One region of the Streptomyces sp. NPDC044106 genome, then DNA from elsewhere that is predicted to be linked to it. Evidence: riboswitches for the same ligand, from Rfam matches in the RefSeq annotation. Region 1 holds a riboswitch; each other region holds the start of a gene.
What was found. Region 1 has a riboswitch for cyclic di-AMP ahead of AC07DI_RS26545 (M23 family metallopeptidase). Riboswitches for the same ligand answer to the same signal wherever they lie in the genome.

Region 1 (6,954 bases):
CCCGCCCGGCTTCGGCCCCGCGGGGCGCCGTGGTGTTGACTGGCCGGTCTCCGCCGCACATCTGGAGGGACCACCGTGACTCCACCACAGCCGACGCCACCGCGCCTGGGCGTCGCCGTCATCACGATGGGCAACCGGCCCCGGGAGCTCGACGCGCTGCTGGCGTCCGTCGCCATGCAGGACGTACCCGCCGACCGCGTCGTCGTCGTCGGCAACGGCTCGCCCCTCCCCGAACTCCCCTCCCTGCCCGGCAAGGTGACCGCCGTCGAGCTGGACGAGAACCTCGGCTGCCCGGGCGGACGGAACGTCGCCATCGAGCGCCTCGCGGACTTCGGCGACGTGGACGTCGTGATCGAGCTCGACGACGACGGACTGCTCGTCGCCGACGACGTCTTCCGCAGGATCCGCGACCTGTTCGCCGCCGACCCGCGCCTCGGCATCGTCGGCTTCCGCATCGCCGACGAGACGGGCGAGACCCAGCGCCGCCACATCCCCCGGCTGCGCGCCACCGACCCGATGAAGCGGGGCCTGGTCACCGCCTTCCTCGGCGGCGGGCACGCGCTGTCCATGCACATGCTGGCCCGCACCGGCACCTGGCCCGCCCAGTTCTTCTTCGGGCACGAGGAGACCGACCTGGCCTGGCGGGCGGTCGACGACGGCTGGCAGATCCTCTACGAACCGGCCCTGCTGCTCCAGCACCCCAAGACCTCCCCGGCCCGGCACGCCGTCTACTACCGCAACACCGCCCGCAACCGCGTCTGGCTGGTCCGCCGCCGCCTCCCGCTCCCGCTGATCCCCGTCCACCTGGGCGTCTGGACCCTCCTCACCCTCGCCCGCACCCGCTCCCTGCCCGGCCTGAAGGCCTGGGCCGCCGGCTTCGTCGAAGGGCTGCGGACACCGTGCGGCGAGCGCCGGCCCATGCGCTGGCGCACGGCCTGGCGGTTGACCCGCCTCGGCCGGCCGCCGGTCATCTGACGGGCGTACGGAGGACGGGACCCGGGCGCGGACGGCACACCCGGACATGGCGTACCCGGACACGGCGTACCCGGACACGGCGTACCCGGACAGGGCACACGCCTCCGGCGCCGAGCCGCCCGAACGGAGCAGCCCGGCGGTGCGCCGACCCGAGCACCGGGCCAGGCTGAACGCCAGGGCAATGAGGCCCGCAGCGGTGGGGCCCGAGCCGGCCCCGAACCGGAGGTGCAGCATGGCGGCAGCCGTACGCGGCACAGGGCGGCGCGCCCTGGCCCTCCTCCTGGCCCCTCTCCTCCTCGCCCTCGCCGCGGCCTGCGGTGGCGGCTCCGGCGGCCCGGACACCCGTACGGCCGCGGCCCGCCCCCTCGACCTCGCCTTCAACCACCCCGGCGTCCTGGTCGGCAAGGAGCAGCTCGACCGGGTCCGCGCCCACGTCGGAGCGCGTGAGCAGCCCTGGCTCGCGGCGTTCGAGCAGATGCGGAGCAGCAGGTTCGCCGCGGCGGACTACACGGCGAAGCCGTACGACGTCGTGGTCTGTCCGCCCGACACCCGCCCCGGTCAGGGCTGCGTCGAGGAGCGCGAGGACGCCCTGGCCGCGTACACCCAGGCGCTGCTCTGGAGCGTCACCGGTGAGCGCGCGCACGCCGAGAAGGCCGTGCAGATCATGGACGCCTGGTCGAAGCGGATCACCGGGCACACCGAGGCCAACGCCGGGCTGCAGACCGCCTGGGCCGCCTCGTCATGGGCCCGTGCCGCCGAGATCGTGCGCTACACGTACGACGGCTGGAGCGACGGGGCGCTGCTGCGTTTCGAGCGGATGCTGCGCAACGCCTACCTGCCCCAGGTCAGGAACGGTTCCGCCGACTTCAACGGCAACTGGGACCTGGTGATGGCCGACGCGACCATGTCGATGGCCGTCTTCCTCGACGACCACGCCACGTTCGAGAAGGCCGTGCACCACTTCAGGACGCGCGTGCCCGCCTACTTCTACCTGGAGTCGGACGGGAAGCTGCCCGTCTCGCCGGAGGGCAGCGGCATCGACACGGCGGGCGAGCTGAAGAGGTACTGGTTCGGGCAGGGCACGTTCACCGACGGGATCTCCCAGGAGACCTGCCGCAACTTCAAGCACGCGAGCTACTCGCTCGCCGCCGCCTCGCACATGGCGGAGACCGCCCGGCACCAGGGCGTCGATCTGTACGGGGAGGTCAGGGACCGGTTGCGGGCCGCCTTCGAGTTCCACGCCAAGTACCAGCTGGGCGCGCGGGCGCCCGCCTGGCTGTGCGGCGGCAGGGTGCGGCGCGACATGGGACCCGACACGGAGGTCGGCCTGAACCACCTGCGGGGGCGGCTGCATCTGGAAATGCCGTACACCGAGAAGTACACGGTGGCCCGGCGGCCGGAGGGGACGGACGGTCTCTTCGTGGCCTGGGAGACGCTCACCCACGCGGGCAACGCCTGAAGTGGTTCGACGCACCCCTCCAGATGGCGTAGAGTTGCATTCAACGGCGCGGGGTGGAGCAGCTCGGTAGCTCGCTGGGCTCATAACCCAGAGGTCGCAGGTTCAAATCCTGTCCCCGCTACTCAAGACCTAGGGCCCGGAACCAGCAATGGTTCCGGGCCCTAGGTGTTTTCCCGGGTCCTAGGTGTTTTCCCGGCCCTTCCCCCGGGCGCGCCTTGGGGACCCTCCTCCGTAACCCGGTCGGACCGCACCGGCTCGCACCCGCTCCCCGACGGGGGAACCCTGAGTGGAGCGCGTTGATGGGCGCGGAGTCGGCGGGAGACAAGCGGTGGGGCAGCGAGCGGGAACCGGCGACAGGGGTGCCTCCGCGCACGAATGGGCGTTCGTCCGCGCCCTGCCGCTCCTGCTCCTGCTGGTCGGCGTCGTCTACGACGCGGCGACCCCGCCGGACTTCACCGCGGCCCCTCTCTACACGGCCGCCCCGCTGATCGCCGCCCCCTTCTACTCGCTGCTCAGCACCGTCCTGACCGGCGCCGCGTCCACCGTCGCCGTCCTCTTCCTGCACTTCGGGGCCCGGGCCGACAGCCGCGTCGAGGCCGTCACCGAAGTGATCACCGTGGTGACCGTCGCAATCCTCGCCATCGTCATCAACCGCGTCGTCCGCCGCGGCAACGACCGGCTCGCCAACGCCCGCTCCATCGCCGAGACCACCCAGCGCGCCGTGCTGCCGGAGCCCGACCCGCGCATCGGCGGGCTCGACATCGCGGCGCGGTACGAGGCCGCGCAGGCCGACGCGTTCATCGGGGGCGATCTGTACGCGGTGCAGGACACCCCGCATGGCGTGCGGCTCATCGTCGGTGACGTACGGGGCAAGGGCATGGGCGCGGTCGCGGCGGTCGCCGTCGTCATCGGCGCCTTCCGGGAGGCCGCCGAGCAGGAGACCACCCTGGAGGCGGTGGCCCAGCGCCTGGAGCGGGCGCTCGCGCGCGAGGGCACCCGGCGCGACGGGCTCGACGCGTTCGAGGGGTTCACCACCGCCGTCCTCGCCGAGATCCGGCACGCCGACGGCCGCGTACGGCTGATCAACCGGGGGCACCCGGCGCCGCTGCTGCTGCGCGGGGACGGCCGGCTGTGCGTCATGTCGGCGAGCGAGCCCGCGCTGCCGCTCGGCATGGGCGATCTGGGGGTCTGGCCGGACCGGGCGGACGAATCGGAGTTCCCGCCCGGCGCGATGCTGCTCTTCTACACGGACGGCCTGTCGGAGGCGCGCGACGTGACGGGGGAGTTCTACGATCCGGCGGCCCGGCTCGGCGGGCGGATCTTCCCCGGACGTGGGGGACCGCGGGCCCTGCTCGCCGCGCTCGCGGAGGAGGTGCGGCGGCACACCGGGGGCCGGATGACCGACGACATGGCGCTGCTCGCGGTGCGCCGGCCCGTCGCGGGGGATCCGGACGTCACAGATCCGGGCGTCACCGCCGGTGATTGAAGTGAGCCACTCCGCATCACAACTGACGTGTTGTCAAGGGAGTGTGAAGTTCCGGTGCACGGCCCGGTGTGAGGAAGTGTCGTCAACTCGCCCTGTTCTGACCACTCCTGTCCCCATACGTACAGGTGAACAGCGTTAACGATCAATCGGAACAGCTTGGAATAGTGACCCGCTGTCTATTAACGTTCGATAACGCAGCGCGGTCGTCCCAGCCGTCACTAGAGGCGGCTCCGCGCGCACGCGCCTAATCCCGCAAGGGAGCCGGGGAACCACTAACTTGGGGTGAATCGGGCCTCTGCGCCTCGTGCATCCGTGCACCCGCGCCAGACGCTCGTAGGAGACCTTCCTGCTCCGAACCCGTCAGCTAACCCGGTAGGCGAGAAGGAAGGAAAGGAGCGCGCCCCAGTGGCGTCCAACCGGCCTGCCCCCCAAGCCGTGTACGTACCGAATGACGACGACTTCGGCTCGTACGACGAGGGCTCTTTCGAAGAGTGGAACCCCACCGAGGAGTCCGTCCGTCCCGTCCGCGGCAGGCACCGTGTGCACAAGAAGAGCGGTGGCGGGCTCGCCCGGAGCTCCACCGTCCTCGGCGTGGGCGTCATCGCCGCCGTCGGCGCGGGCGGCATCGCCACCGCGCAGGACGGCAGGCCGCCGGTCTCCATATCCATGCCCGACTTGCCGGGCATGGACACCGTCGCCGACTCGCTGCCGGACGCCGAGTCGCTGCCCGGCGTCGGCTCGTTGCTGGCCGACGGCTCCCCGGACACCACGGCGAACGCCGCCGCGGCGGCTCCGCTCACCGCGGCCGGTGTCAGCACCGCCGACGCCGAGCAGGGCACCACCGACGCGGGCGAGGCACTGCGCGCCCGCATCATGCGGCAGGCCGAGAACCAGCAGCACCAGGCCGACACCGCCGTACGGACCGCGGCCGAGGACGCGACCGCCCGGCAGGCCGCCCGGCAGGCCGCCGGCCAGCAGCGGGCCGCCGAGAAGAAGGCCGACGCCGAGGCCGCCGCCAAGAAGAAGAAGGCGGAGGAGGCCCGCAAGGCGAAGGCCGAGGCCGAACGCCTGGCCAAGCTCGCCAAGAGCTACGCCATCCCCACCTCGTCGTACACCCTCACCTCACACTTCGGTGACGCCGGTGCCATGTGGTCCTCGGGCCACCACACCGGACTGGACTTCGCCGCTCCCACGGGTACCCCGCTCAAGGCCGTGCACACCGGCACCGTCAAGGAGGCCGGCTGGGCGGGCGCGTACGGCTACCGCACCGTGCTCGAACTCGAGGACGGCACGGAGGTCTGGTACTGCCACCAGTCCTCGCTCAATGTCAGCGCGGGCCAGAAGGTCACCACGGGCGAGGTCATCGGCCGCGTCGGCGCGACCGGCAACGTCACCGGGCCCCACCTGCACATGGAGGTCCACACCCCGGACGGCACGGGCATCGACCCGCTGACCTGGCTGCAGGGCAAGGGCCTGAACCCCTGATCGACCCTCGTCCCTGACGGAATTCGCATACCGTCGGGGACGTTGAGCGACATATGACTTCTCTCCGTACACTCGGCGCTTCCGAACTCGAGGTCTCCCCGCTCGCCCTGGGCGGCAACGTCTTCGGCTGGACCGCCGACCGGGCGGCGTCCTTCGCCGTCCTCGACGCCTACACCGCGGCAGGCGGCAACTTCATCGACACCGCCGACGTCTACTCCGCCTGGGTCGACGGCAACAAGGGCGGCGAGTCCGAGACCCTCATCGGCGAGTGGCTGGCCGAGCGCGGCAACCGTTCCGACGTCGTCCTCGCCACGAAGGTCGGCGCCCACCCCGACTTCAAGGGCCTCTCCCCGGCCACGGTCAAGGGCGGCATCGACGCGTCCCTGCGCCGTCTCGGCACCGACTACATCGACCTCTACTACACGCACTACGACGACCCGTCGGTCCCCGTCGAGGAGATCATCGGCACCCTCGACGAGCTGGTGCGGGACGGCAAGGTGCGGGCGATCGCGGCCTCCAACATCACCCCGGAACGGCTTCAGGAGTCCCTCGACTTCTCCGACCGCGAGGGCCTCGCGCGCTACGTCGCGCTCCAGCCGCACTACAACCTCGTCTCCCGCGACACCTACGAGGGCCCGCTCCAGGAGGTCGCATCCCGCTCCGGCCTCGCGGCCGTGCCCTACTACGCACTCGCGTCCGGCTTCCTCACCGGCAAGTACCGCCCGGGTGCGCGGGTGGAGAGCGCGCGCAGCGGGCGCGTCCAGGAGTACGCGGGCACCGAGCGCGGCGACCGCGTCCTGACCGCGCTCGACGAGATCGCCGCGGAGCGCGGCGCCGAGGTCGCGACCGTGGCGCTCGCCTGGCTCGCGGCCCAGCCCACCGTCGCGGCGCCGATCGCCTCCGCCCGCACGGTCGAGCAGCTGCCCGCGCTGCTCGCGGTGGCGGACCTCCAGCTCACGGAGGCGGAGGCCGCGCGCCTCACGGCGGCTTCCGCGTAGCCCTCAGGGGCGGCGGTACGGATTGTCGTACGCCGTCGGGTAGCCGTAGCCGTAGCCGTAGGCCGGGTAGGGCTGCGGCTGCGGCTGGTACGGGGGCAGGCCGGGCGGAAGGTGCCCGTACGCCGCGTACGGCACGGGGAGCATCACCGGCACCGGCAGTGTCGCGCGGGCTGCGTACGCGAGGGCGGGGCGGGCCGGCTCGCGGCGCTCCCAGAGCTTGTCGAGCAGCTCACGCTCGCGTACGACGAAGTCGGCCCCGGCCCGGCCGCGCCGGCCCCGGTGGCGCAGGAGCGCGAGCGACGTCGCATACGTCTCGTACTCGGCGACCGTGCGGGCCGCGGCCTTGCCCCAGGTGTACGAGGCGTAGTCGCGGGCCAGCGAGCGGGCGCGCATCGAGCCGAGCGCGTACGGCTCGGGCGGGGTCAGCCAGCCGGCCGCGGCGTACCCGGGCAGCTCCGCCCGGATCGTGCGCAGTTCGCGCTGCCGGGTCCAGATCGCCAGCCAGGTCAGCAGCCCGAACGCCGGGAGCATGAAGGCCGCGTACACGGTGA
Region 2 (6,954 bases), on a different contig from region 1:
GACCCGGCCCGCTTCGACCGGCCCGACACCCTCGACCTTTCGCGCAGTGATAACCAACACCTCGGATACGGGCACGGAATCCACTACTGCCTCGGCGCCCCGCTGGCCCGCCTGGAGGGCAGGACCGCCCTCGCGACGCTGCTCAGACGCCTTCCCGACCTGCAACTCGCGGTGGAACCCGCCGATTTGCGGTGGCGTGGCGGGCTCATCATGCGGGGACTGCGCACGCTGCCGGTGGAGTTCACAGACGCACAGCGGTGACGGCCCGGCTGACGGGCCGTCACGACTGTGATGTTCACGTGATCTCCGCTGCATCGACTTGTGACAAGCGTTCGACTGCGGCTACGTTCACGACGACTTGGGCGCCCCCGGGCGCCCCAGCCGTTCGCTGCAGTCTCCTGAAAGGCAACCGCATGCTCTCCGGTCAAGGTCGTCACCGACGCCCCCGCCAGGCCCCGGCTCTCATCGTCGCGGCAGGCGTCACCGGATCAGCCATCGCCATCCCGCTGCTCGCCGCCACCAGCGCGAGCGCCGCCTCCACCGACACGTGGGACAAGCTCGCCCAGTGCGAGAGCGGCGGCGCGTGGAGCGCGAACCCCGGCAACGGCTATTACGGAGGACTCCAGCTCTCCCAGGAGACCTGGGAGAGCCACGGCGGCCTCGCCTACGCGCCCAGCGCCGACCAGGCCTCCAAGTCCCAGCAGATAGCCGTCGCCGAGAACGTCCTCGACGCGAAGGGCACCGCCGCCTGGCCGAGCTGTGCCCCGATCGCCGGACTCACCGACGGCGGCGCCGCGGCCGACGTCGACCCGGGCGCCCCCATCGAGCAGGAGCCGTCCGGCTCGTCGGACTCCTCGGACTCCAAGGCTCCCAAGGATTCGGCGGACGCCAAGGGGTCCAAGGACTCCGAGAAGAAGGACGAACGGTCCGACGAGCCCTCGGACCCGGCGGGTTCGGCGGACGCGGCGGATTCGGACGACCCCTCCGACGACGCGAGCGACACGCCCGGGACCGACGCCGACGCGCGAGAGAAGAATCACGACGAGTCCGGCGAAAAGGATGGCAAGGGCGGTAAGTCCGGTACGGACGCCGATCCCGGCAAGGGCGGGGCGGACGAGGAGGACGGCGAGGGCGGCCCGGACGGCTCGGGCAAGTCCGGCGGCGAGGGCGGCACTTCGCCCGGCTCCGAGGGCGCGACGGCCCCCTCGGAGGGCTCCGACGGCTCCTCCGGTCGCCACCGCGGCGACCGCGCGGACGAGAGCGAGAGCGCCGGCGGCCGTCCCGGACGGCACGCCTCGCGCGGCGAGGAGCGCACCGGCGCGGTCGCCGACGGGACGTACACGGTGCGTTCGGGGGACAACCTCTCGCGCATCGCGGACGACCTCGACGTGAAGGGCGGCTGGCACGAGCTCTACACCGAGAACAAGAAGACCGTCGGCACCGACCCGGACCTCATTCTTCCCGGTCAGAGCCTCGATCTGGGCGAAAAGTAACGGTAGTTGACGAAGAGTCGGCCGGGGCCTTCGCGTCATATGCCCGGTTTGGCGTAAGTGAGACATGGGTCTCAGAAGCCGTGATCGTCTTTGAAATTGTGTGGAAGACGTGATTACCGTCGTCACCGCTCGCCACTGGTGAGCCCCGCCGGTCGGTACGCCGAATCCTGCCAACGGCCGGACGGGAACAGTCGTCGCTTCGAGCGCCGTGGGCAGGAGCGGGGGAACCAAGGTTTGCGCCGGTTCCGTCCGTCGAGCGGCTGAGCAGCCATCAGGCTGCGCCGCGGGACGGACGGGAACGGCTAGGGGTGAAGTCGCGCTCAAGGAGGGCGACCGGGCAACCACATCGGCCCGAACCCGACAGCTCACCTCGCAGGCGTCGGTGTAGGGGATCAACTCATGCTGCTTTCCGGCAAGGGCAAGCACCGTCGCCCGTCCAAGGCCACCCGTGTCGCCACGCTCGTCGGCGTGACCGGCGCCGCTGTCGCCGCCCCGCTGATGGCGGCCGGTTCGGCCAACGCCGCCACCGGCCAGGAGTGGGACGCCGTCGCCCAGTGCGAGTCCGGCGGTAACTGGTCCATCAACACCGGCAACGGTTACCAGGGTGGTCTGCAGTTCTCGCCCTCCACCTGGGCCGCGTACGGCGGTACGAAGTACGCGCCGACCGCCGACAAGGCCTCCAAGGCCCAGCAGATCGAAATCGCCGAGAAGGTCCTCGCGAGCCAGGGCAAGGGCGCCTGGCCGTCCTGCGGCGTCGGCCTCTCGGGCGCCTCGCCCAGCAGCGGCGGCGGCTCGCAGACGCAGGCCCCGCAGCAGCAGCGCCAGCAGAAGCCGCAGCCGCAGACGCAGCAGCAGGCTGCGCCCAAGCAGCAGGCGGCTCCGCAGCAGCAGGCCGCTCCGAAGCCGCAGCCCGCGCCGCAGACCGAGTCCAAGAAGACCGTCGAGACCCCGACCGGCAAGACGGTCAAGAAGGGTGACGGCGAGTACAAGGTCAAGACGGGCGACACCCTGTCCAAGATCGCCGAGTCGCACCACGTCAAGGGCGGCTGGCAGAAGGTCTACAAGCTGAACGGCGACATCATCAGCGACGCCGACTTCATCTACCCGGGCCAGCAGCTGCACCTCAGCTAGTCGCTGCGGCCCCACCCGGCCGTGCTTCGGCGGACGCACGGCCGCCCCCGTCCCCACGGGCTCCCCGCCCCGGTGCGCGTATCCCCCGTACGCACCGGGGCGGGGCCATGTCCGCCGCCGGAAACGTCCCCGGACGCGTCGCGACCGACGACTCCGTGTTCGCCGCGTGTTCGCTACTAGCGAGTAGAAACGTGGTCCTCCGTCCTGATTCCCGGGGATTTGGCCTCTTGTCCGTCCCACGGGACGGGCGGTCGGCTGGCTGAAGGCCCGGAGCCGGTTAGGCTCAGGAGACGCAGGGCCGAAGCGGCTCGCGTAAACGCGTCACATCCCAGAAGGAGATGCTCGTGCCGTCCATCGACGTCGTCGTAGCCCGGGAAATCCTGGACTCCCGAGGCAACCCCACGGTCGAGGTCGAGGTCGGCCTCGACGACGGCAGCACCGGTCGTGCCGCCGTCCCGTCCGGTGCCTCCACCGGTGCCTTCGAGGCCATCGAACTCCGTGACGGTGACCCCAACCGTTACCAGGGCAAGGGCGTCGAGAAGGCCGTCCTCGCCGTCATCGAGCAGATCGGCCCGGAGCTGGTCGGCTACGACGCCACCGAGCAGCGCCTGATCGACCAGGCCATGTTCGACCTGGACGCCACCGACAACAAGGGCTCGCTCGGCGCCAACGCCATCCTCGGCGTCTCGCTCGCCGTCGCGCACGCCGCCTCCGAGGCCAGCGACCTGCCGCTGTTCCGCTACCTCGGCGGCCCGAACGCGCACCTGCTGCCCGTCCCGATGATGAACATCCTGAACGGCGGGTCGCACGCCGACTCGAACGTCGACATCCAGGAGTTCATGATCGCGCCGATCGGCGCCGAGTCGTTCTCCGAGGCCCTGCGCTGGGGCACCGAGGTCTACCACACCCTCAAGAAGGTGCTGAAGGAGAAGGGCCTCTCCACCGGCCTCGGCGACGAGGGCGGCTTCGCCCCGAACCTCGACTCCAACCGCGCCGCGCTCGACCTCATCCTCGAGGCCATCAAGCAGGCCGGTTACGTCCCCGGTGAGCAGGTCGCGCTCGCCCTCGACGTCGCCGCGTCCGAGTTCTACAAGGACGGCTCCTACGAGTTCGAGGGCAAGTCCCGCTCGGCCGCCGAGATGACCGAGTACTACGCGGAGCTCGTCGCCTCCTACCCGCTGGTCTCCATCGAGGACCCGCTGTTCGAGGACGACTGGGCCGGCTGGAACACCATCACCGAGCAGCTCGGCGACAAGGTGCAGCTCGTCGGCGACGACCTGTTCGTCACCAACCCCGAGCGTCTGGCCCGCGGCATCGAGGAGAACTCGGCCAACGCCCTGCTCGTCAAGGTCAACCAGATCGGCTCGCTGACCGAGACCCTGGACGCCGTCGAGATGGCCCAGCGCAGCGGCTTCAAGTGCATGATGTCGCACCGCTCCGGCGAGACCGAGGACGTCACCATCGCCGACCTGGCCGTCGCCACCAACTGCGGCCAGATCAAGACCGGCGCCCCGGCCCGCTCCGAGCGCGTCGCCAAGTACAACCAGCTCCTGCGCATCGAGGAGATCCTCGACGACGCCGCGGTCTACGCCGGACGCAGCGCGTTCCCGCGCTTCCGCTCCGCGGAGTAGCAGGCCCCGCGCAGCCGAAGCATGGCCCGAGCAGCTCTCGTAGCCACGTAGTTACGTACGTCCCCGCACCCGGTCCCGTACCGTGTGCGGGGACGTACGTACGTATAGGCGCTGCTTCTGGGGAGACCGCACCATGGCCAAGGCCGGGACCAAGGACCGGTTCTCCACCGCGACCCGGCTCCGGCTGCTCGGGGAGCAGACCGCCGAGCGCGTCTACCGTTCCCAGACCAAGCGCCAGGCCCGCCGCTCCCGGCTCACCGGCCGCGCCGCCCTCCTCGCGCTCGTGCTCTGCTCGCTGGTCGTCGCGCTCGCGTACCCGATGCGGCAGTACGTCTCGCAGCGCGCCGAGATCGACGATCTGCGCCGGCAGCAGGCCGAGCACCAGGCGGACGTCGAGAAGCTGCGCGACGAGAAGGCCCGCTGGCAGGACGACGCGTACGCGGAGCAGCGCATCCGGGACCGCCTGCACTACGTGATGCCCGGCGAGACCGGTTTCACGGTGATCGACCCCGCGGCGGCGAAGAGCCGGCGCGCGGACCAGGGGGCGGCAGCGCGGCCCTGGTACTCGAACGTCTGGGACGGCGTCGACAAGGCCGACCGCCCCGACGACTGACCCCCGCGACTGACCCACGGACTATCGAAAGACAGGCATGGAAACGCCCCCGCCGACCACCGAACGCACCGAGCCGACCGACGCCGACGTCGAGGCCTTCAAGCAGCAGCTCGGCCGCCCGCCGCGCGGCCTGCGGGCCATCGCGCACCGCTGCCCCTGCGGGCAGCCGGACGTCGTCGAGACGGCGCCGCGCCTCCCGGACGGCACGCCGTTCCCGACGACGTACTACCTGACGTGCCCGCGGGCGGCTTCCGCGATCGGCACGCTGGAGGCCAACGGCGTGATGAAGGAGATGTCGGAGCGGCTCACGACGGACCCGGAGCTGGCCGCCGCGTACCGCGCCGCGCACGAGGACTACATCGCCCGCCGCGACGCCATCGAGGTCCTTGAGGGCTTCCCGAGCGCGGGCGGCATGCCGGACCGCGTGAAGTGCCTGCACGTCCTGGTCGGCCACTCGCTGGCCGCGGGCCCCGGCGTGAACCCGCTGGGCGACGAGGCCATCGCGATGCTGCCCGAGTGGTGGGCGAAGGGCCCGTGCGTGACGCCGTGCGTGGCCCCCGAGGAGGAGACCGCATGACCAGGGTCGCCGCCATCGACTGCGGCACGAACTCGATCCGTCTGCTGGTGGCGGACGCCGACCCGGCCACCGGTGAGCTGGTCGACCTCGACCGCCGGATGCAGATCGTGCGCCTCGGCCAGGACGTGGACAGGACCGGCCGCCTCGCCCCCGAGGCGCTGGAGCGCACCTTCGCGGCCTGCCGCGAGTACGCCGCCGTCATCAAGGAGCACGGCGCCGAACGCGTCCGCTTCGTCGCCACCTCCGCGTCGCGCGACGCCGAGAACCGCGACGAGTTCGTCCAGGGCGTCCTGGACATCCTTGGCGTCGAGCCCGAGGTGATCAGCGGCGATGAGGAGGCGGAGTTCTCCTTCACCGGCGCGACCAAGGAGCTGACGGGCCGTGACGACCTCGCCACGCCCTACCTGGTGGTGGACATCGGCGGCGGCTCCACGGAGTTCGTGGTCGGCACCGACTCCGTCCTGGCGGCCCGCTCGGTCGACGTCGGCTGCGTCCGGATGACCGAGCGCCACCTCGTACGCGACGGCGCCGTCACCGACCCGCCGGCCCCCGAGCAACTCGACGCGATCCGCGCCGATATCGAGGCGGCACTCGACCTCGCCGAGAGCACGGTCCCCCTCAAGGAGGCCCGCACGCTGGTGGGCCTGGCGGGCTCGGTGACGACCGTGGCCGCGATCGCGCTGGGCCTCGACACGTACGACTCGCAGGCGATCCACCACTCCCGCATCCCCTACGACCAGGTCAAGCAGATCGTGCACCGCCTGACCCACGCCACGCACGACGAGCGCGCCGCTATCCCGGTGATGCACGCGGGCCGCGTCGACGTCATCGCCGCGGGCTCCCTCGTCCTGCTCGCGATCATGGACAGGGTGGGCGCGCGGGAGGTCGTGGTCAGCGAGCACGACATTCTCGACGGCATTGCTTACAAAGTGGCAGAAGAGGTCGAGGAAGGTAATAAAGGCCTCTGACCTGCCAAGACGCTCGTGAGGCGGCCCCGGCTCCCCATACAGGGGGTCGGGACCGCGCTCTGTCGAGCGAGCGTTCTGGACCTGTAAGCGAACACATGAGCGACATTGTGGCGGGTGCTGAGGCCGTTCTCTGCGCGCATCCTTAAGCGAGGCGCCAGTCTGCGGCGGGGTCGTCCAGCCACACGGTTTGCCCTGTGGGGGTGGTCGTGAGGCCGAAGCGCGTATGGTCCGGACGGCCGTTATCGGCCCACCAGTCGTACGCGATGTGCGCGTCATCCCAGAGGCGCCGGTCGCCGCTCTGCCAGACGCGCGTGGTGTCGCCGTCCCGGAACATGACACACGCCCACGATCGGTCGCTGAGACTGTATAGCCAGACCGGTCGGGCGCCGTCACGCTTGTCCGCCACGGACATGATGCAGTTGGGGATGCGGAGGCCGTAGGCGAAGCGCTGGGCGCTGAACGGTGAGCCGCCGAGGAACTCGGCCTCGGTGAGCGTCGTTGCGGACTCGTCGCCGTCCGCCACGCCGCCTGGAACGTACTC
Region 3 (6,954 bases), on a different contig from region 1:
CGCGGCACGCTGCCCAACGGCCTCACCGTGCTGCGGTGCCACCGCCCCGGCCAGCAGGTCGTCGCCGTCGAGATCCACCTCGAAGCGCCGCTCGACGCCGAGCCCGAAGGCCTCGACGGCGTCGCCACGATCATGGCGAGGGCCTTCAACGAGGGCACTGACAAGCACTCCGCCGAGGAGTTCGCCGCCGAGCTCGACCGCTGCGGCGCCACGCTCGACGCGCACGCCGACCACCCGGGCGTGCGGGTCTCCCTCGAGGTCCCGGTCTCCAGGCTCCCCAAGGCGCTCGGCCTGCTCGCCGACGCCCTGCGGGCCCCCGCCTTCGCGGACGGCGAGATCGAACGGCTCGTACGCAACCGCCTGGACGAGATCCCGCACGAGGCCGCCAATCCGGCGCGCCGCGCCGCCAAGGAGCTCTCCAAGCAGCTGTTCCCGCCGACCTCGCGCATGTCCCGTCCGCGCCAGGGCAGCGAGGAGACGGTCGCGGCCATCGACTCGGCGGCGGTGCGCGCCTTCTACGAGAAGCACGTCAGGCCCGCCACGGCCACCCTCGTCGTGGTCGGCGACCTGACCGGAATCGACCTGGACGCCGTCCTCAAGGACACCGTCGGCGCCTGGACCGGCTCCGCGGGCGAGCCGCGCCCTGTACCGCAGGTGACCGCCGACGACCACGGCCGCGTCGTCATCGTGGACCGCCCCGGAGCGGTCCAGACGCAGCTGCTGATCGGCCGCGTCGGCGCCGACCGGCACGACCGCGTCTGGCCGGCCCAGGTCCTCGGCACGTACTGCCTCGGCGGCACCCTCACCTCCCGCCTCGACCGGGTGCTGCGCGAGGAGAAGGGATACACCTACGGGGTGCGGGCGTTCAGCCAGGTGCTGCGTTCGGCGCCGGACGGGACGGGCGCCGCGATGCTCGCCATCAGCGGCTCCGTGGACACCCCGAACACCGGGCCGGCGCTCGGGGACCTCTGGAAGGTGCTGCGCACCCTCGCCGCCGAGGGCCTTACCGACGCCGAGCGCGACGTGGCCGTGCAGAATCTGGTGGGCGTCGCCCCGCTCAAGTACGAGATGGCCGCCTCGGTCGCGGCCACGCTCGCCGACCAGGTCGAGCAGAACCTGCCGGACGACTTCCAGGCGCAGCTGTACCGGCGGCTGGCCGACACCGGCACCGTGGAGGCCACCGCGGCCGTCGTGAACGCCTTCCCCGAGGACCGCCTGGTGACGATCCTCGTCGGGGACGCCGCGACGATCGAGGAGCCCGTCAGGGCCCTCGGGATCGGCGACGTGAGCGTGGTCACGGGCTGAGTGTGGTTCCGGGCCGAGCGAGGTCCCGGGCCGAGTGAGGCCCGCGTGGACTGAGTGACAGTCAGGACATTTCGGGACCCCGGCGACCGCTTCGGCCGCCGGGGTCCTCATATGTCCGGATTCATATGGTGGTTGCCTGTCTGCCGTGTGGCGTGCGCTACAAAAGTCGCGTTCTGTTTGTGGATTGAAAGAGGCCCCGTTTAGCGTCGGTCCGGCTGTTCGTCGCGCACCACGCCGCATCCGCGGCACCGGACAGTCATCGCCGAGTCCCCGTACGGCGCGAGCCAGGGGAGCCGGGGACCCACATGTCCCCTGGGGTGAATCGGGCACCTTGCCGCGAGGTGAGGGACCCGTAGGAGACCTTCCTGCTCCGAACCCGTCAGCTAACCCGGTAGGCGAGAGGGAAGGAAAGGATCACCCGCCACATGGCGTTCACCCGTGCCACCGGGAAGCACCGTCGTCCGAGCCGCCTCACGCGGACCACCGCGAACGTCGCCGGTGTCGCGGCGCTCACCACCACCGGTGTCATCGGAGGCCTCGCCGCCCCCGCGCTGGCCGCCGCCGACGAAGCGGCCGTCGAGCACACCGGCCTCACCCAGGCGATATCCGTCGGCGACTCGCTCGCCGAGAGCATCGACGCGCAGGCCGCCGCGCAGCGCCAGGCCGCCGACGACGCCGCTGCCGCCCAGAAGGCCGAAGAGGCCGCCAAGAAGAAGGCCGCGGAGGAGAAGCGCAAGGCCGAGGCCGAGGCGAAGGCGAAGGCCGAGAAGGAGCGCAAGGCCAAGGAGCGCGCCGCCCGCGAGGCCGAGCGCAAGCGCCTGAACACCTACGTCGCCCCGGTCGCGGGCTCGTACGTCTCCACGGGTTACCAGACCGGCGGCGCCATGTGGTCCTCCGGCAGCCACACCGGCATCGACTTCCATGCCGCGTCCGGCACCGCCGTCCACGCGGTCGGCTCCGGCACCGTGGTCGAGGCGGGCTGGGGCGGCGCCTACGGCAACAACGTGGTCATCAAGATGAACGACGGTACGTACACCCAGTACGGCCACATGTCGTCCCTCGGTGTCACCGTCGGCCAGACGGTCACCCCGGGCCAGCAGATCGGCCTCTCCGGCTCCACCGGCAACTCCAGCGGCCCGCACCTCCACTTCGAGGCCCGCACCGGCCCGGAGTACGGCTCGGACATCGACCCGATCGCCTACCTCCGCTCGCACGGCGTCAACGTCTGAGCGACGGACTGCACGGCTCCCGCAGCACTCCACGAAAGCCCCGGCTCCTCCCGAGCCGGGGCTTTCGTCCTTGCGCCCCTCCGCATCCCCGGACCCCCGGAACTCTCCTCGCAGGGCCCTTGGCCAAAAGATATCCACGAATTCCGGACCGCCGTCGGAAATTCCGACGCTCTGCAATAGAGTCACTGAACGAGCGTCGGTCGACCGCGTTTCGCGGGGATGAAGGCGGAGGTCCGGTCATGCGTGTTCCCGCGCATTCGGTATGCACGGCCATTCGGAACGACATTGTCGCCGGTGTCCACGAAAGAGGCGGCCGGCTCACCGAGGACCTCCTCGCGCGCCGCTACGGCGTCTCGCGCGTCCCGGTCCGCGAGGCCCTGCGCACCCTGGAGGCCGAGGGGTTCGTCGTCACCCGCAGACATGCGGGTGCCTGTGTCGCGGAGCCCACGGAGCAGGAGGCGGCGGACCTCCTCGAGGTCCGGACGCTGCTCGAACCGCTCGCCGCGGCACGCGCCGCGCAGCGCCGCACGGACGCCCACCTCAAGGTCCTGCGCGGTCTCGTCAGGATGGGCCGCGAGCGCGCCGGGAGTGGCCAGGGGGAGGATCTGCGGTCCCTGGGCGGCTGGTTCCACGAGACGCTCGCCCAGGCGTCCGGCAGCCCCGGCCTCAGCGCGCTGCTGACCCAGCTCCGGCAGAAGACCGCCTGGATGTACGTCGTCGACCGTCCGGCGGCGCCGGCCGAGTCCTGGTCCGAGCATGCCGAGGTCCTGGACGCGGTCGCCCGCGGGGACGCCGAGCGCGCCAGGGCGCTCACCGCCGCGCACGCCGCGCGGGTGGCGGCCACCCACCGCCTGCGTCACGGGGGACGGCCAGGACCCGAGCGCGTGAGGAATTCGCAACATGCCGTAAATACGGTGAGCCTCCGGAATTAACGGAGACGCCGTATACAAAGAGCGAGCCAATCCATCACGCGTAAACGCCGACGGGGTCGCCCGGAATTCCGGGCGACCCCATCGGCGCATTTTCCAGGAATGTGTCCTAGACCGTCTCCGGAAGCTCCTCGAGCCCCTCCGAGACCAGCTTCGCCAGCCGGTCGAGGGCGGCGTCCGCGCCTTCGGCGTCGGAGGCGAGCACGATCTCCTCGCCACCCTGGGCACCCAGGCCGAGCACCGCGAGCATCGAGGCGGCGTTGACCGGGTTGCCGTCGGCCTTGGCGATCGTCACGGGGACGCCGGAGGCCGTGGCCGCACGGACGAAGATGGAGGCGGGTCGGGCGTGAAGGCCCTCGGCCCAGCCGACGTTGACGCGGCGCTCAGCCATGTGTTGCTGCCCTTCCAGGTGTCTCACACTTGTCTAGACCAGTGTCTCATGCCGTCGCGGGTGCTCTGTCGGACGTAAGTCCTGCTCCCGGCCGCCTTTGACCCGTCCTAGCCTGCCCCGGCCCCGACGGCGGCGCGACCCGTACCCTGGGCCCCATGCAGACCGCGTCGGATCAGCAGGATCGGCACGACTACCCCTCCCACTGGGAAGCCGATGTGGTGCTGCGCGACGGGGGGACCGCCCGGATCAGGCCCATCACGGCCGAGGACGCGGACCGTCTGATCAGCTTCTACGAGCAGGTGTCCGACGAGTCGAAGTACTACCGCTTCTTCGCGCCCTACCCCCGCCTCTCCGCCAAGGACGTGCACCGCTTCACCCACCACGACCAGGTGGACCGGGTCGGGCTCGCGGCCACGGTGGGCGGCGAGTTCATCGCCACCGTGCGCTACGACCGCATCGACGAGCGCGGCATGGCCGCCAGCGCGCCCGCCGACGAGGCCGAGGTCGCCTTCCTCGTACAGGACGCCCACCAGGGCCGGGGCGTCGCCTCCACGCTCCTCGAACACATCGCGGCTGTCGCCAGGGAGCGCGGCATCCGCCGGTTCGCGGCCGAGGTGCTGCCCGCCAACACCAAGATGATCAAGGTGTTCACGGACGCGGGCTACCAGCAGAAGCGCAGCTTCGAGGACGGCGTCGTCCGCCTGGAATTCGGCCTGGAGCCGACGGACCGCTCGCTCGCCGTGCAGCGCGCCCGCGAACAGCGCGCCGAGGGACGCTCCGTGCAGCGCCTCCTGACGCCTGGCTCGGTCGCGGTGATCGGCGTGGGCCGGGCCCCCGGCGGCGTGGGCCGCAGCGTCCTGCACAACCTCAAGGAATCCGGCTTCACCGGCCGCCTGTACGCGGTGAACAGCGCGTTCGGAGAGGGGACCGGTGCTGTCGGGGAGGGGACCGGTGCTGATGGCACCTCCGGCGCCGCTATCGACGCAGTGCCCGCGCACCGCTCCGTCGCCGACATCGGGGAGCAGGTGGACCTGGCGGTGATCGCCGTGCCCGCCGACCGGGTCCCCCAGGTCGTCGCCGAGTGCGGTGAGCGCGGGGTGCAGGGCCTCGTGGTGCTCTCGGCGGGGTACGGGGAGAGCGGCCCCGAGGGGCGCGAGCGCCAGCGCGAGCTGGTCCGCCAGGCCCGGTCGTACGGCATGCGGATCATCGGCCCGAACGCCTTCGGCGTGATCAACACCTCCCCGCAGACACGGCTCAACGCCTCGCTCGCTCCGCAGTCCCCCGCGCGCGGGCGCATCGGTCTGTTCACCCAGTCCGGCGCGATCGGCATCGCCCTGCTCTCCGGACTGCACCGGCGGGGCGCCGGTCTCTCCACGTTCGTCGGCTCCGGCAACCGCGCGGACGTGTCCGGCAACGACCTCCTCCAGTACTGGTACGAGGACCCCGACACCGACGTCACGCTGATGTACCTGGAGACCATCGGCAACCCGCGCAAGTTCACCCGCCTCGCACGGCGTTCGGCGACCGCCAAGCCGCTCGTCGTCGTCCAGGGCGCCCGGCACAGCGGCATCGCGCCGACCGGCCACGCCGTGCAGGCCACCCGCCTGCCGCACGCCACGGTCTCGGCGCTGCTGCGCCAGGCGGGCGTCATCCGCGTCGACACCGTCACCGAGATGGTCGACTCGGGGCTGCTCCTCGCGGGCCAGCCACTGCCGTCCGGGCCCCGCGTGGGCATCCTCGGGAACTCCGAGTCGCTCGGCCTCCTCACGTACGACGCGTGCGTCGCCGACGGCCTGCGGCCACTGCCGCCCCGCGACCTCACGACCGGCGCCGTCCCCGCCGACTTCCGGGCCGCGCTCGCCGAGGCGCTGTCGGACGACGGCTGCGACGCGGTGATCGTCAACGCGATCCCCTGGGTGGGCGAGGACGGGGCGGCCACCGACCCCGGGACGCTGGCCACGGAGCTGCGGGCGGCGGCTGCGGGATGCCCCGCGAAACCCGTGGCCGTGGTCCACGTGGAGCTCGGCGGGCTCGCCGAGGCGCTGGCGGCCGCCACCAGCACCCGGCCCGACGCGACCGTCCCCGTGCCGGGCGCGGCCGGGACAGGGGGCGCCGCGGGCGGCACAGCGGGCGCGTCGGGCTCGGCGGGAAGCGGCAGGACGGCCGAGCCGCACACCGCTCCGCCCGCCGGTGCCACGGCCGACCCCACGGACCAGTACCGCATCCCCGCCTACCCCGCCGCCGAGCGCGCCGTGCGCGCCCTCTCCGAAGCCGTCAAGTACGCCCAGTGGCGGCGCGAGGCGGCCGAGCCGGGCCGGGTGCACGAGTACGACGACATCGACGAGAGCGGGGCCGCCGGGCGCATCGAGGAGCTGCTCGCCAAGGACGGCGACCCGCGCGGTGTCACGCTCGCCCCCGACGACGCCCACGAGCTGCTCGGGCGGTACGGCATCCGCGTACGGCAGGCGCTGCCCGCGCCCGGCCCCGACGCGGCGGCCGAAGCCGCGCGGGCCATCGGCTACCCGGTGGCCCTGAAGACCACGGCCCCGCACCTGCGCCACCGCGCCGACCTCGGCGGGGTCCGCCTCGACCTCGCCGACGAGGAGCAACTGCGCCGGGCCTACCAGGAACTGACCGACCTCTTCGGCAAGCCCGCCGAGCTGCGGCTCGTGGTGCAGGGCATGGTGCCGCGCGGTGTCGACACGGTCGTACGCGCGGTCATCGACCCGGCGGCCGGAGCGGTGCTCTCCTTCGGCCTCGCGGGCGCCGCGTCCGAGCTGCTCGGCGACACCGCGCACCGGCTCATCCCGGTCACCGACCGGGAGGCGGTCTCCCTGGTCAGATCCATCCGGACCGCGCCGCTCCTCTTCGGCTGGCGCGGCTCGGCCCCCGTCGACACCCCGGCCCTCGAAGAGCTGCTCCAGCGGGTCTCCCGGCTCGTCGACGACCACCCCGAAGTGGTCGCCGTCTCCCTGGAGCCCGTCGTCGTCGCCCAGCGCGGCCTCTCCGTGCTCGGCGCCTCCGTCCGGCTCGCGCCCCCGCCGGCCCGCGACGACCTGGGCCCACGCACCCTTCCCGGCTACTGAGAGGCTGTCTTTGA
Region 4 (6,954 bases), on a different contig from region 1:
CGGCCGCCGTCGAGGAAGACGACGCGATCGGCCCGCCGGACGGTGCGCATCCGGTGCGCGACCATCACCACCGTCCGGCCCGCCATCAGACGCTCGATCCCCTCGTGCACGGCCGCCTCGTTGACCGGGTCCAGTGCGGAGGTCACCTCGTCGAGCAGGACGACGGGAGCGTTCTTCAGGAGTGCCCGGGCGATCGACACCCGCTGACGTTCGCCGCCCGAGAGGCGCGCGCCGCCCTCGCCGACGTTGGTCGCCCAGCCCTCGGGCAGTCGCTCGATCACCTCGTCGAGCCTCGCCGCGGCGGCTGCCGCCCGTACCTCGGCCTCGTCGGCGGCGGGGCGGCCGAGCCGTACGTTCTCCTCGATCGTGCCGTCGAAGAGGTAGACGTCCTGGAAGACGAAGGCGATCTGCGCCATCAGCACCTCCGTGTCGATCGCGCGCACGTCCACCCCTCCCATGCGTACCGCGCCCGCGTCCACGTCGTAGAACCGTGCGAGAAGTTGCAGCAGGGTGCTCTTGCCCGCACCCGACGGGCCCACCACGGCGAGCCGCTGCCCCTGGGGCACGGACAGCGACGCGTCGTCGATCACCGTGCGCTCCCCGTGCCGGAAGGTCACGGACTCGAACTCCAGGCCGTGGTGGCGGGGCCGGACAGGATCGGCGGGTTCGGGCAGGGGAGCGGTGCGCAGTACCGCGTCGAGGCGGGCCAGCACCGAGCGGGCGCCGCGGAGTTGACCGCCGAGCTCCGCCAGCGACAACAGCGGGTCGGCGCAGCGCGCGGCCAGTACCAGGACCGTCAGGAGTTCCGCCGCGCCGATGTCGCCGCCGAGGGCGAGGTAGGTGCCGAGAACGAGCAGTCCCGTGAACACCGCCTGCACCACGAGCGCGAGGCCCACGACGCCGGGCAGCGCCGAGAGCGTGGCACGGCGCGACGCGCGTTCGACACCGCGCAACGCGTCGTCGAGCGCCCGGAAGCGTTCGGCCCCGCGCCCGCCGGCCCGCAGCACCGGCTGGACCTGGAGGAACTCGATGACGCGGCCGGTGGCCTCGTCGTCGCGTGCGGAGCGCTCCGCGTCGCCCGCGGCCGTCGAGCGCGCCGTCCACCGCTGGATCACCACCACCAGCGGTACGGCCGCCAGCGCGGCAAGGCCCAGCTGCCAGCTGACGGTGAGCATCACGACGACGATCGTCGCGGGGGTCACGGCCGCGGAGATCAACGGCACCAGCAGATGGGCGATCACGGCCATGGCGTCCAGGACGCCGCGACCGGCCAGGACGGACACCTCCCCGACACGGCCCGCGCCGTACCAGCCGATGGGCAGCCGGGCCAGGTGGTCCCCGAGACGGTCGTACATGCCGCGCAGCAGCGCGGTCCCGACGCGGAACCCCGAGAGGTCGCCGAGGTACCGCAGCACGGCGTACGCCGCCGTCGCGGCCCCGAACGCGGTCAGCCAGGGCCAGGCGTCCTCGGGGGTGCTCCCGAACAGGGCGCGCAGTACGGGGACCAGCAGGGCGTAGGAGAGGCCCTCGGCCACGGCGGCCGTCGTCATCAGCACCAGGGCGCGACGCAACGGCCGGGCGTACTCGCGCCCCAGCACACGCAGCAGCAGCGGAATCATCGGGGCTCGTCTCCTTGCGGTAGGGGTGCGTCGTGCTGGTCCCGGGGCGTCTCGGCGGTCGCCGACGGCGGCTGGGGAGGCCGCCAGAACGTGGCGAATTCCCCTCCCTTCGCCAGGAGTTCACTGGGCCGACCGCGCTCGACGACCCTTCCGTCGTCCAGCATCACCACCATGTCGGCGTCCGCGACGGTCTCCGGGCGATGGGCGATGACCACGACCGTCCGCTGGCCCGCCGACGTCGCCAGGGCCCGGCGCACCGCTTGCTCGGTCTTCGGGTCGGCGAAGGCGGTCGCCTCGTCGAGCACGAGAACGGGCGTGTCGGCGAGCAGCGCGCGGGCGAGGGCGATCCGTTGCGCCTCGCCGCCCGACAGTCCGGCGTCCTCGCCGATCACCGTCTCGTAGCCGCGCGGGAGTTCGAGGATCCGGTCGTGGATGTCGGCCAGCCGGGCGGCCCGCGTCACGGCGTCGGGGCCGGCGTGCGGGACCGCCAGCGCGATGTTCTCCGCCACGGAGGCGCGCAGCAGGCGTACGTCCTGGAAGACGAAGGAGATGGTGCGGTAGAGGTCACGGCCGCTCAGCTCGCGCAGGTCCACACCGCCGAGGAGGATCGAGCCGTGGGTGGGGTCGAAGAATCGCGGCAGCAGCTGGACCAGCGTCGACTTGCCACTGCCGGAGGGCCCGGTGATCGCCGTGAGCGTGCCGGGTTCCAGCACGAGGTCGATGCCGCGCAGCACCTCGCGACCGGCCTCGTAGCCGAACCGGACGTCTCGCAGTTCCACCCGGTGGCCCTGGGGGGGCGAGGGGATGCTCGGGCTCCGGCAGCGGCCGTACGGTGAGGACGTCGCGGATGCGGCCGACCGCGCGCCTCGCGGCCTGCAGGTCGTCGAAACCGTGGCCGAGTGCCTCCACCGGCGCGGTCAGGCCGAGTCCAAGGAGCAGGAAGGGGAGCAGGTCGGCCGGGGCGAGAGCGCCGTCGGTGAGCAGAGCGGCGCCGCCGACGAGGACGACGAGCAGGACGAACGGCGGTGAGAGGACGAGCTGCATCCCCGCGGCGATCCTGGAGAGGCCGCGCACCCACCGGTGGAAGGTGTCCGTGAAGTCGTCCACGGCGGCACGGAACTCGCGGTGCGCACGCCCGGATCCGCCGAACGCCTTGACCACCGCGATGCCCTGCACGAACTCGACGACGGAGCTGGAGATCCGTCCCATGGCCGCGTCGAACGCCTCCTGCTCGCGCAGCCGGGCCGGTGTCATCATCAGCGGAACCAGCGCCACCGCCAGCAGCACGGGGACGAGCGTGATGAGGGTGAGCCGCCAGTCGACGGTGAACAGGTAGACCAGCGACACCAACGGGACCACGAACGCCGAGACGAGCTGACCGGGGGCGTGGGCGATGAACGGGTGTACGGCGCTGACGTCTTCCCCCACCACCTTGGCCAGCTCACCGGTGCGGCGCCGGGAGAACCAGCCGATCGGCGCCCGCCCCAGCCGGGAGGCCAGTTGCCGACGGAACGAGAGCTGCACCCGGCCGTCGAGGACGTGCCCGATCCCGGACGACGCGCCTGTGCACAGCAACCGGACGAACAGCCCGGCCGCACCCACGGCCACGGCCGACCAGACGTGCCCGCGGTCGACCGGCCCCGGCGACAGCAGGGCACGCCCCACCTCGAGGACCGCGAGCAGCGGCGCGAGACCCGCGACGGCACCGACGACCTGCAGGATGACGACGGCGGCGAAACTCCGGGCGTACGGGCGCAGCAGCGCTGCCGGGCTCTGCCCCGGCGCCGGACTTGCCTCCCTCACCGGGCGGAGACGGCGCGCGCGTCGGCGAGCGGCGGGTGGGTGGCGGTGAACGGCGGGATGGCTGTGGCGAGTTCAGGGTCCATGCCCGTCATCCTCACCGGCTGCCGCCGCGGAATCGTCCGCCGAGTGTCGGCTCTCTCGCCCGATTCACGCACCGACCGGCGCGTACGCCGGTAGCACCCAGGTGCTACCGACGCACGAAAGGCTTGTCACCTTTTGAAGTCGCCCTTTGCATCGGCGAGTTCTGGAGTTCTTTCCATTCGGCGACGCCGGCCCGCTTTTAGTAGGGGCCGTTCACGTTGTCGATCGAACCGTAGCGGTCGGCCGCGTAGTTGCAGGCGGCCGTGATGTTGGCGACCGGGTCGAAGCTGTCCAGCGAAGTGCCGGGCACGTGGTAGGCGGTGAAGGTGGGGGCGATAACTTGCAGGAGCCCCTTGGAGGGGGTTCCCGCAATGGCGTTGACGTCCCAGTTGTTGATGGCCAGCGGATTTCCGGAGGACTCGCGCATGACGTTGCGGTGAATGCCCTCATAGGTGCCCGGGATGCCGTGCTGGGCCATGATGTCGAGCGATTCCCTGATCCAGCCGTCGAGGTCGTTCGGGTAGGACCTCACGGCCGGGGCGGTGGGGGCATCGGCGGCGAGCGCGTCGGTGTTGCCGGAGCGGTCCGCCCGCTCGGCGGACGTCCTGGAGGCGGTCCCGGCCGCGTCGTCCTTGCCGAGGGTGAGCTTGAGGCCGGGGTGTATCAGCCCCGGGTTGTCGCCGAGAATGCCGCGGTTCTGCTGGTAGAGGGCCTTCCAGCCGCCGCTCAGGGAGTGCTCCTTGGCGATCTTGGAGAGGGAGTCGCCGGCGAGGACGACGTAGGTCTTCGGGGCCGCGGTGGGCTTGGCGGCCCCGTCGGCCGGTGCCGCGGCGGCGGTGGTGGCGCCGAGCACCGGCAGGACGAGCACGGCGCCGCCCGTGCCCGCGGCGGCGATGCCCCGGGTGAGCGGGCTCGACTTGGGGCGGCGGTGCTTTCCCTTTGCGGGCATGACGCATTCCTCTCCGTCGCCTGCGAGGTGAGCTGTCGGGTTCGGACGGGAGATGTCCGGACGCACGGTGAATGCGCCTTCACCCCGAGCCGTCCCGGAATCCGGGTCGGCGGCTTACCTGGGTCCCCCGCTCCTGCCGGGCGTAAGTGAGTGGTGGAAGGGATTCCGGACAGCGGCAGGATTCGGCGTTCCATCCGGATTGGCGGTGACGTTAGACGAGAAAGACAGGACGGAACAAGATACGAATTTGCATCGGCAATGCGTGAGGGCTGTCGCTGAAGATCGGAAACTCCTCGCCGCCTTTGATCCAAAAGCCCAACTCTCCTGGAGTGGCGCGGGAATGCGCGCGGAGATTCCCGGAGCGGGGTACGGCGGACGGTGTGACTCAATTCACCGAATGGGATACGGCCCGGAATGGAATCGACGGGCCGTCAGAATGTGAGCCGTTTCGCTCGGGCGCATCGCGAAAGCAGGCAGTTGCCTACATGGGGTGCCAAAGGGTGGAAAGATGAAATTACGGTTCAAACCTGGACATAGTCCTACTGCTGTCCGCCGGACGGTGAGGCGATGCCCCCCGCCCGGTCCGCACATGGCGCTGCCCCCGCCGAAAAGGCGGGGGCAGACGTCAAGCCGTCAGGCGGCGACCCACCCCGTCTTGAGGTAGGGGGAGTTGGGGAAGTCGAGGTAGAAGTAGACGCCGTCGTTGAAGTCCTTGCCGAGGACGGTCCACTTGGCTGCCTTCGCCGTGACCCAGCCCTTGCAGACCTTGTTGTCGGGGTTCCGGTTCTTCAGGTAGCAGAGCTTCATCTTCGTGTCCCGGTCCGGCTTGACCTGGATGTCGTCGCACCGGTTGGTGGTCACGTAGTAGCCGTCGCCCTGGGGCGCGTACTTGTACCCGTCGTACGACCAGTCCCCGCCGAGGCAGGAGGCGACCGACGCGTGCCCCACCGACGGGGTGGCCGGACGCTCGGACGGTGCGGCGGTCGCGGAGGCGCCGCCGATGATCCCGGCCGTGAGGACGCTTGCCGCCAGCGCGGTGGTGAGCTTCGTGCGAGTCAGCACAGTTCTCCTTCTGGTGCTCGATGGCGGATACCGGTCAGGCATCCGTGAACGATCTCACCGGCTCACGGATTGTTCGTCAGGCCTGGTCCGAGCCACCGAACAATCCCGTTCAGCTCTGTTCACCGCTGGGCGGACGCCCTAGGCTGAGCGCCCTTCGCGGCCTTGGGAGGTCCTGTGCACGGTCTCCGCGTGGTCATCGTCTGCCTCGTCATCGCGTGTGTCACCGCGGTGTCGCCGGCCTCGGCCGTGACGCCGGGCTGGTCGGCGGTGCCGGTTCCGGCGGCGGTCGCGCCGGTGACCGTGCTCGATCTGGCCGCCCGCGGTTCCGGCGAGGCGTGGGCGACCGGGTACGAGCAGGCCGCCGACGGGATGCGGCCGATGCTGTACGGGTGGGACGGCGCGAAGTGGAGCCGGGACACCAGCTTCCCCGGCGTCGGCGAATCCGGCTGGCTCGGCAAGGTGCAGTTCGTCGGCGAGGAAGTGTGGATCTTTCACAACCGCGCGGGGGAGGGGGAGATCCTGCGCCGGTCGGCCACCGGCTGGAGCACAGTTCCGCTGCCGCGGACCCTCTGGACGTACCAGGACTTCACCGCGGTACCGGGAGCGGCCTGGGTCGTCGGTGAGGACGACACCGGCCTGAAGGTGTTGCACTACGACGGCGCCCGCTGGACCACCCGGCCCACCCCGGACGGTGTGCTGTTCCTCATGGGCGTCACCGCGCGTACCGCGACCGACGCCTGGGCCTGGGCGGACACCGACACCGGGACCGCCGTTCTGCGGTGGGACGGCACGGCGTGGCGGGACGCGAAGGTGCCGCTGCCGTCGAACAGCAACGTGCACACGATCCTCCTCGAACCGTCAGGACGTGCCACGATCGGCGGCAGCCAGTACACCGACGGCGTGACCCGCACCTACCTGACGGCCTGGAACGGGCGGGCCTGGCGCACCACTTACCCGGCGCTGGGTGACACCTACACCGAGGCCACGGTGCGCGGCCCCGACGGCGCGCTGTGGCTGCCGGTGCGCAGCGACCGCGCGTTCCGGTCGAAGTACGCGCGGGTGGACGGCGCTCGTACCGCCTTCTCCTACGGCCCGGAACGCACGAACGCCATCGACGTCCAACCGCGTGCGCTGACGAGCACCGGCCGCTCCCTGCTGTCCTTCGGCACCGTCGAGATCTACGGCTCGAAACCGAATCTGATGAGCGAGCGGCTGGGAGGCTGACCATGGTGCGTCGACTGCTCGTCGCGGCCCTCGCCGTCGCCCTGGCCCTGGTGACCGTCATGACGACGGCCGCGGCAGAGACCCGGTCCTGGCAGCACGTCCCGGTCCCGGCGCAGGTACGCCCACAGGCCGGGCTGAACGAGGCCGTGGCGTTCGGCCCCGACCGGGCGTGGGCGGTCGGGGCCGACGCCGTCGGCCGTGCGGCGCCGGGTTTCC

Region 2: it holds a riboswitch for cyclic di-AMP, as region 1 does, so the genes downstream of both, AC07DI_RS05805 (transglycosylase family protein) here and AC07DI_RS26545 (M23 family metallopeptidase) in region 1, are expected to answer to the same signal.
Region 3: it holds a riboswitch for cyclic di-AMP, as region 1 does, so the genes downstream of both, AC07DI_RS10335 (M23 family metallopeptidase) here and AC07DI_RS26545 (M23 family metallopeptidase) in region 1, are expected to answer to the same signal.
Region 4: it holds a riboswitch for cyclic di-AMP, as region 1 does, so the genes downstream of both, AC07DI_RS14710 (transglycosylase SLT domain-containing protein) here and AC07DI_RS26545 (M23 family metallopeptidase) in region 1, are expected to answer to the same signal.

The regions. Positions count from the first base shown of each region.
Region 1 covers NZ_JBWKFZ010000014.1:263,006-269,959, forward strand. Annotated here, with positions in the region: gene AC07DI_RS26525 (glycosyltransferase family 2 protein) at 127-975, shown strand; gene AC07DI_RS26530 (alginate lyase family protein) at 1,208-2,434, shown strand; tRNA gene AC07DI_RS26535 (tRNA-Met) at 2,482-2,555, shown strand; gene AC07DI_RS26540 (PP2C family protein-serine/threonine phosphatase) at 2,763-3,920, shown strand; cyclic di-AMP (ydaO/yuaA leader) riboswitch at 4,152-4,314, shown strand; gene AC07DI_RS26545 (M23 family metallopeptidase) at 4,326-5,405, shown strand; gene AC07DI_RS26550 (aldo/keto reductase) at 5,459-6,403, shown strand; gene AC07DI_RS26555 (PrsW family intramembrane metalloprotease) at 6,407-6,954, opposite strand, start outside.
Region 2 covers NZ_JBWKFZ010000003.1:132,903-139,856, reverse strand. Annotated here, with positions in the region: gene AC07DI_RS05815 (cytochrome P450 family protein) at 1-261, shown strand, start outside; gene AC07DI_RS05810 (transglycosylase family protein) at 414-1,493, shown strand; cyclic di-AMP (ydaO/yuaA leader) riboswitch at 1,688-1,888, shown strand; gene AC07DI_RS05805 (transglycosylase family protein) at 1,893-2,624, shown strand; gene eno (phosphopyruvate hydratase) at 2,969-4,255, shown strand; gene AC07DI_RS05795 (FtsB family cell division protein) at 4,389-4,868, shown strand; gene AC07DI_RS05790 (DUF501 domain-containing protein) at 4,906-5,445, shown strand; gene AC07DI_RS05785 (Ppx/GppA phosphatase family protein) at 5,442-6,413, shown strand; gene AC07DI_RS05780 (methyltransferase domain-containing protein) at 6,556-6,954, opposite strand, start outside.
Region 3 covers NZ_JBWKFZ010000005.1:152,279-159,232, forward strand. Annotated here, with positions in the region: gene AC07DI_RS10330 (M16 family metallopeptidase) at 1-1,305, shown strand, start outside; cyclic di-AMP (ydaO/yuaA leader) riboswitch at 1,556-1,718, shown strand; gene AC07DI_RS10335 (M23 family metallopeptidase) at 1,731-2,534, shown strand; gene AC07DI_RS10340 (GntR family transcriptional regulator) at 2,774-3,466, shown strand; gene AC07DI_RS10345 (HPr family phosphocarrier protein) at 3,573-3,854, opposite strand; gene AC07DI_RS10350 (bifunctional acetate--CoA ligase family protein/GNAT family N-acetyltransferase) at 4,010-6,940, shown strand.
Region 4 covers NZ_JBWKFZ010000007.1:253,713-260,666, reverse strand. Annotated here, with positions in the region: gene AC07DI_RS14725 (ABC transporter ATP-binding protein) at 1-1,619, opposite strand, end outside; gene AC07DI_RS14720 (ABC transporter ATP-binding protein) at 1,616-2,332, opposite strand; partial or broken gene AC07DI_RS14715 (ABC transporter transmembrane domain-containing protein) at 2,589-3,221, opposite strand; gene AC07DI_RS14710 (transglycosylase SLT domain-containing protein) at 3,703-4,452, opposite strand; cyclic di-AMP (ydaO/yuaA leader) riboswitch at 4,455-4,611, opposite strand; gene AC07DI_RS14705 (hypothetical protein) at 5,086-5,514, opposite strand; gene AC07DI_RS14700 (hypothetical protein) at 5,689-6,738, shown strand; gene AC07DI_RS14695 (hypothetical protein) at 6,741-6,954, shown strand, end outside.